2 linked regions of the Crateriforma spongiae genome follow. The protein of the gene in region 1 interacts with the protein of each later gene in a pairwise test. Links are inferred from orthologs where the notes say so. Each region holds a gene or a part of one and is shown on either strand. Other genes may lie near its edges.

Region 1 (3,065 bases):
GCTTTCCCCTATTACTCACCAGGACAACCTCTGTTATTGGCAACCATCGTCTTCCTGGCAGCATTGCAGCCGATCATCGTTCTTGGCGCCGGTGATGCCGCAGCGCGATTGACTGCGCAAGGCAAGCAATTCGAAGAGCGTATTTTCAAGATCGCCGATAACGCTTACACGGCAGTCGGCTACAGCGTTTCGAACGTGTCGATGATTGTCGGTGACGACGGGGTGGTGATCATTGATACGGGCATGACTCTGGATGATGCCGGTCGTATCGCCGAGGAATTCCGAAAGATCACGGACCTGCCCGTCAAAGCGATCATCTTCACCTACGCGCACGGCGATCATACCGGCGGTGCAGCCGCATTTCTTGGGGAATCGCGACCTCAGATTTGGGCTCACGAGAATTTCGGCAGTGAGGCACGCGGTTGGCTCAGTGGCGACTTGACGGTGCAAAAGATGCGAGGTGCTCGGCAGGCCGGCTTTCGGCTGCCACCGGATCAACGAATCAATAACGGCGTGGCACCGGTGCGATACCCCAAGCGTGGCGGTGCGGTGTTCTCGTCCGATGACAAGACCAGCCCGACGCATTTTCTGCGAGGGGATCAACAATCATTGAACATCGCTGGGATCCAACTTGAATTGGTCTCGTCGCCCGGTGAAACGAATGACCAGTTATTCGTCTGGTATCCGGCCGCAAAAGCACTGTTCGCTGGTGACAATTTCTATCGCTCGTTCCCCAACCTGTATGCCATTCGTGGGGCTCCCAATCGCAGTGTGCGTCTATGGGCCGACAGCTTACAAAAGTTGGCGGATCATCAGGCCCAAGCTCTTGTCGGTGGTCATACCAACCCGGTGCTTGGTGCACAAAAGGTTTAAGAGGTGCTGTCGGACTATCACAACGCGTTGCGGTTCATTCATGACAAGACCGTCGAAGGGATGAACCGGGGAATGACACCGGATCAGCTGGTCGAATACGTTCAGCTGCCCGAGGACTTGGCCGGAAAAGACTACCTGCAACCGTTTTATGGACATCCCGAATGGGGAATCCGCAGTGTGTTCAACGGATATGTGGGGTGGTTTGACGGTAATGCGACCCATTTGTTTCCGTTGTCACCGAAGTCGGAAGCTCAGCGGGTCGCCGATCTGGCCGGCGGACCGGACCAATTGACCGCCAAGGCGCACGAGGCCGTTGCGTCAGGCGATGCCCAGTGGGCCGCGCAGTTGGCCGATCATTTGTTAGCGATCGAACCCAACGATCGGGAAGCCAAGCAAATCAAAGCCCAAGCGTTGACGCAATTAGCCCAAGACATGGTCAATGCGACAGCCCGGAATTATTACCTGACGGTCGCTGCGGAATTGCGGGGCGATTTGAAATAAGTCCGATCGACCTAAACTTGACGGTATCGGCTTGCCGGTCGGTGCCCTACCCCGTCACGTGGCGGCGATCAGAGCACGCCGCGGGCGATTGATCGATGTCGAATCAATCGACTCGCTTGGTGATTTCGATCAGGTGGTACCCGAACTGTGTCTTCACGGGGCCGTGAATCTTGTTCAGCTCGCCGGTGAACACGACGTCGTCAAATTCCTTCACCATTTGACCGCGGCTGAAGGTCCCCAGTTCGCCGCCGGACTTTCCGGACGGGCAAGCCGAGAATTCTGCGGCGATGGCGCCGAAGTCTTTCCCGCCTTCGATCTGTTCCTTCAAGTCCTGACATGCGTCTTCGGTTTCAACCAGGATGTGACGTGCGCTGGCGGTTGCCATGGTGGTCTCGCTTTGATGGGGGTTTGGGGCGTCAATGGACAACACAACAATGATTTTGTCGGTCCAATTGGTTGCCCATCGTGTCCGGATATGTGGCCGAAGAAAACCCCATCGGCGGCGCGGCCAGCGAACTGACGTGCGGCGGCCGGTTGTGTCCCATCGACTTTTTCTTGGGGGGCGACGGCCCGTTGTCTGTTCAAACGCCGGATTTTCGTCGATTTTGAACGGCTGTCCTGTCCTTCCGATCAAACGAAAAAGACTGCTATGCATTTTCGATTCATCGCTTCCTTGCTTCTGCCGATGATTGCCACCAACGCGATCGGAGTATCGATCGTTCATGCAAAACAGTGGCAGGTTCCCGTGGCGGGGAACGCGTTTCTCGCCAATCCGAACACTCATGACCGGTCATTGCGACGTGATGGGCGTTTGATCATGCGTGATCCCGGCGAAACCTATTCGGTATTTTTTCACGTCAGTTCCGAAGTCCAACTGAAGCTGTCGATCGATGGGCGTACGCTTGGCGACAACAGCACGATTGGGGTGACGATCGGTGACCGTATGCTGGACTGTGATTTGGTGGCAAGTCCCAAATCGTCGGCGGCCATTGGAACGGTTCGGGCACCGTCGGGTTACCTGCGTGTCGATTTGCAATTGACCGATGGTTCGGATCCGGCCCAGATCGAGCAATTGATTGTCGAAGCCGCCAGCGATGATTTGCAATTGGACTTTGTCAAGAACAACGACGGCAACATGTTTTACTGGGGACGCCGTGGTCCGTCGGTTCACCTTGCGTATCGGATTCCGCGAAACGTTGACCTGAAGTACGCCTACAGCGAAATCACGGTTCCGGTTGGCCAAGATCCCATCGGCTCGTATTTCATGACCAATGGATTCGGCGAAGGCTACTTCGGCATCCAGGTGAACAGCGAATCTGAACGACGAGTCTTGTTTTCGGTCTGGAGTCCCTTTCGTACCGATGATCCCAGCGAAATCCCGAAGGAAGATCGCGTGGTGACGCTTTCCAAGGGAACCGGTGTGATTGCGAGGGACTTCGGGAACGAAGGATCGGGTGGCCAAAGCTTTCTACGCTACGAATGGAAAGCCGGTCGAACGTATCAATTCTTGACCGAAGTGATGCCCGACGGTTCCGGCAATACGCGATACACGTCGTGGTTCGGCGACAAGGACACGAAGGAATGGAAACTGATCGCAAGTTTCCAACGGCCGAAGACCGACAAGCACCTTTCGGGATTCCATTCGTTCCTAGAAAACTTCTCGCCGGCGCTCGGCCATGTTCAGCGATCAG
Region 2 (3,294 bases), on another replicon or contig:
TGGCAGAATCCCAGGGCGACGATCGGTCGGCAGGATCAGTTGCAGGTAGGCATCGACCACGTTCAAGATTCGTGCGTACGGGTGAATCCGATTGCCCGATAGCCCGCGGGGAAATCCGACGCCGTTGTACTGCTCGTGAACTTGTTCGACGGCCAAGCGAATATGGCTGGCGACTTCGCCGACTTCGCTCAAGCACTGTTCCGACAGGATCGGGTGCTTGCGATAGGTCCATTGTTCGTCTTCGCTGAGCACGACGCCGACATGACGAAACTTTTCGTCCATCATGAAAAGGCCCACGTCGTGCAGCAGTCCGGTCGTCCCGATTTCGGATACCGCCTTGCCGTCGAGTCCCATTTCAACGGCGACCGCCATTCCCAGGTTGGCCAATTTCACGCTGCGTTCGGTCAAGTCACATTGTTCTTGGGCGCTTCCGAAGACGCTGACGGTTTGGTCGTGATCGTCGATCAGATTGCTGGTGAAACGCTGCGAAAGATCGTCGATGGCCTCGATCGTTTTCAATTGGTGTTTGGAAACCGCTTCGCGAATCTCATCCACCTGCTCGATGGCCGACGCGTAATCTTTCTTCAACGATTCATATCGCTTTTCATCCAACGGTTCGTCGAATCGATCCACCAAGAAGTTTCGCAGCGGCCGCCCCGAATCGAGTGCGGACTGTTCGGATTCCGCGTGCGTCGTGCGTTTGGCGGACGGCTCCTTGCGTTTGGAATCGTCTTTTTGGAATTGAGCCGCGTCTTTGGGGTGAACCTCCACCTGTTCGATCCCGCGGTCCACAAGGCCCGCGATGACCGATTCGGTGATCTCGGTGTTTGCACCGAGCAACAGCACACCCGATTGATCAACGATCGGATGCGAACAGACCACCCCGGACTGTAGGTCCTCGACCCAAATCGTCACATTCGCTGATTGCCCCATCAGCGGATCTCCCCATTTTGTCTGGTAACGTCCACAATAGGCTCTGGCAAAGCGCGAGGGTTGCACCGAGTCTGGTGCGTTTCCGCTTCGATTTTCTTGCCCTGCATAATGCAACGCTAGGTTCAAAACGCACTGATTGCCCTATGAATTCGCCCTTTCCGGCACAGAATGCGGGTGGCCGCTACGACGTGGTGGTCATCGGCGGAGGGATCGTAGGGTTGGCGACGGCCGTGACGGTTTTGCAGCGTCATCCGGAGTGTCGGCTGGCGGTGTTGGAGGCCGAGTCCGACGTCGGACGACATCAGAGCGGCAATAACTCCGGCGTGATCCATTCAGGTCTGTATTATCGTCCCGGATCGACCAAAGCAAAAACCTGTCGCGAAGGCAAGCAATTGCTGGAGCAGTTTTGCCGAGACGAGGGCGTTCGCTGGGACCGCTGTGGCAAGGTGGTCGTCGCCGTCAACGCGGACGAACGACAGCGGCTGGACCAGATCGCCGATCGGGCAACACAAAACGGCGTGGAGTTCGAGCGGATTGATACGGACCGGCTACGCCAGCTGGAACCGGCCGCGGCGGGGCTTGCCGCACTGCATGTGCCCGAAACCGGGATCGTCGATTATCCCGAAGTCTGCCGCGCCATGGTGCGCCGAATCCGTGCGGCCGGCGGACAGGTGATCACCGATTTTCGTGTCGATGCGATCGATGTGGCGGGGACCGATGTCGTGCTGAAAGCCGTCCAGCACGATGATCCGATCCGCTGCGACCGGTACGTCAATTGTGGCGGACTGCAATGTGATCGAATTGCTCGTGCCGCTGGGGTAAAGACCGACGTTCGCATCGTTCCGTTTCGCGGGGAGTATTACGAACTGAAATCGGAAAGCCAGCGGTTGTGTCGAAATCTGATCTATCCGGTGCCCGACCCCAGCTTTCCCTTTTTGGGCGTCCACTTCACGCGGATGATACAGGGAGGCGTTGAATGTGGTCCGAACGCGGTCCTGGCGATGGCACGGCACGGATACCGCTGGTCTGATGTGAATGTTTCAGACCTGGCGGAAACGCTTTCCTTCGCTGGTTTTCGAAAGCTGGCCGGAAAGCATTGGCGGATGGGGGCCGGCGAGATGTATCGCTCGTTCAGCAAGCACGCCTTCACTCGGGCGCTGCAGAAGTTGATCCCGTCGATCCGTTCCACCGATTTAAAGCCGGGACGTTCCGGTGTCCGCGCACAGGCGGTTACACCGGAGGGTGTGCTGGTGGATGATTTTCTGATCCAACGTGGGCCTCGATCGGTCCACGTGCTGAACGCACCGTCACCCGCCGCAACCGCATCGCTGGCGATCGCCCGTCACGTCGTCGACCGATTTGAATCGGAGGAAGACTGATGAACGGTTTGGGCGACCGGGAAACGGCGATCCACGCTGCCGATGATGTTCGGCAGGTTTAGTTGTCGACGCAGGTTTCCAAGAACCGGGCCAGACGGTGGAAATCGCTGTCGGGCTGGATGAAGCGGACCTTGGTGACCAGGGTTTCGGGGTCCACCAATTCTTGGAACGGCACAAAGTGCAGATCCAATTGTCCGGAGACCGACACCATAACACCGTTCAGCTTTTCTTCCACCAAGGCGCGATACGCACCAACGCCCAACTGGGACCCCAGCATGATGTCGTAGGCGTGCGGCGGTGCACAACGTGATTCGTAACCCAATTGCAACCCGTTCACCTTGCGAGTCCGGCCGGTGCGTTCGTTGTATCGTGCCGACAATAACCCGGACATCATGGCGGCCAGATTGACCGAGGAGATGTTAATGTGGCCGTGATCGTCGCGGCTGATGCCTTCCAGGTATTTCGACGGCAGGTATTCCGCCATGCCTTCGGCGACCACGATTGTTCCGTACTGGCGTCCTTCGCGTTCGCGGGCCAGCATCATGTCGACCATGCGATCGATGACCCGATCCAACGCCATGATCTTGCGTGTTTCTCCGGTTTCTTGGCTGACCACTTCTTCATCGGCCATGGCACCGCGGATGTCTTCGACGCTGAGGACCATGCTGGCTTCACCGGCGATCGCCGCACCATAGGCCAACCAGCCGGCACTGCGCCCCATCGCTTCGCACAGGAAGTAGGCCCGGCCGGCGGCGGCGTCAAAGTTCAGGTTGCGGATTTCTTCGGCCAGGGTTTCCACGGCGGTGAAGAAGCCGAAGGTGAAGTCGATGCCGCTGTAATCGTTGTCGATCGTCTTGGGCAAGTGGACGACGGGAAAACGCCTGGCTTCGGCCGGCAACCCGTCCTGGAACATCTTCAGCTTGTTGGCGGTCTTCAGCGTGTCATCGCCACCGATGCTGATCAGGGCGTCAATCTCCAGACT

The links.
Region 2: the proteins of HFP54_RS15410 (region 1) and lhgD interact in binary tests that used the Escherichia coli proteins (3 or more experiments, as listed by UniProt). The link is inferred for Crateriforma spongiae from one-to-one orthologs.

What each region holds. Positions count from the first base shown.
Region 1 is NZ_JAAXMS010000005.1:354,496-357,560, forward strand. Bases 119-2,856 are described here. They hold HFP54_RS15410 (peptidylprolyl isomerase), read right to left. Parts: upstream 1,760-2,856; coding sequence 1,478-1,759; downstream 119-1,477. Other genes in these bases: HFP54_RS25665 (alkyl/aryl-sulfatase), read left to right, coding at 119-873; HFP54_RS25670 (alkyl sulfatase dimerization domain-containing protein), read left to right, coding at 877-1,374; HFP54_RS15415 (DUF3472 domain-containing protein), read left to right, coding at 2,024-2,856. In the rest of the region: more of HFP54_RS25665, read left to right, coding at 1-118; more of HFP54_RS15415, read left to right, coding at 2,857-3,065. UniProt on the Escherichia coli protein: PPIases accelerate the folding of proteins. It prefers amino acid residues with hydrophobic side chains like leucine and phenylalanine in the P1 position of the peptides substrates.
Region 2 is NZ_JAAXMS010000001.1:8,582-11,875, forward strand. What follows is about bases 228-3,194. They hold lhgD (L-2-hydroxyglutarate dehydrogenase), read left to right. Parts: upstream 228-1,076; coding sequence 1,077-2,312; downstream 2,313-3,194. Other genes in these bases: HFP54_RS00050 (HD-GYP domain-containing protein), read right to left, coding at 228-933; HFP54_RS00060 (6-phosphofructokinase), read right to left, coding at 2,371-3,194. In the rest of the region: more of HFP54_RS00050, read right to left, coding at 1-227; more of HFP54_RS00060, read right to left, coding at 3,195-3,294. UniProt on the Escherichia coli protein: Catalyzes the dehydrogenation of L-2-hydroxyglutarate (L2HG) to alpha-ketoglutarate and couples to the respiratory chain by feeding electrons from the reaction into the membrane quinone pool.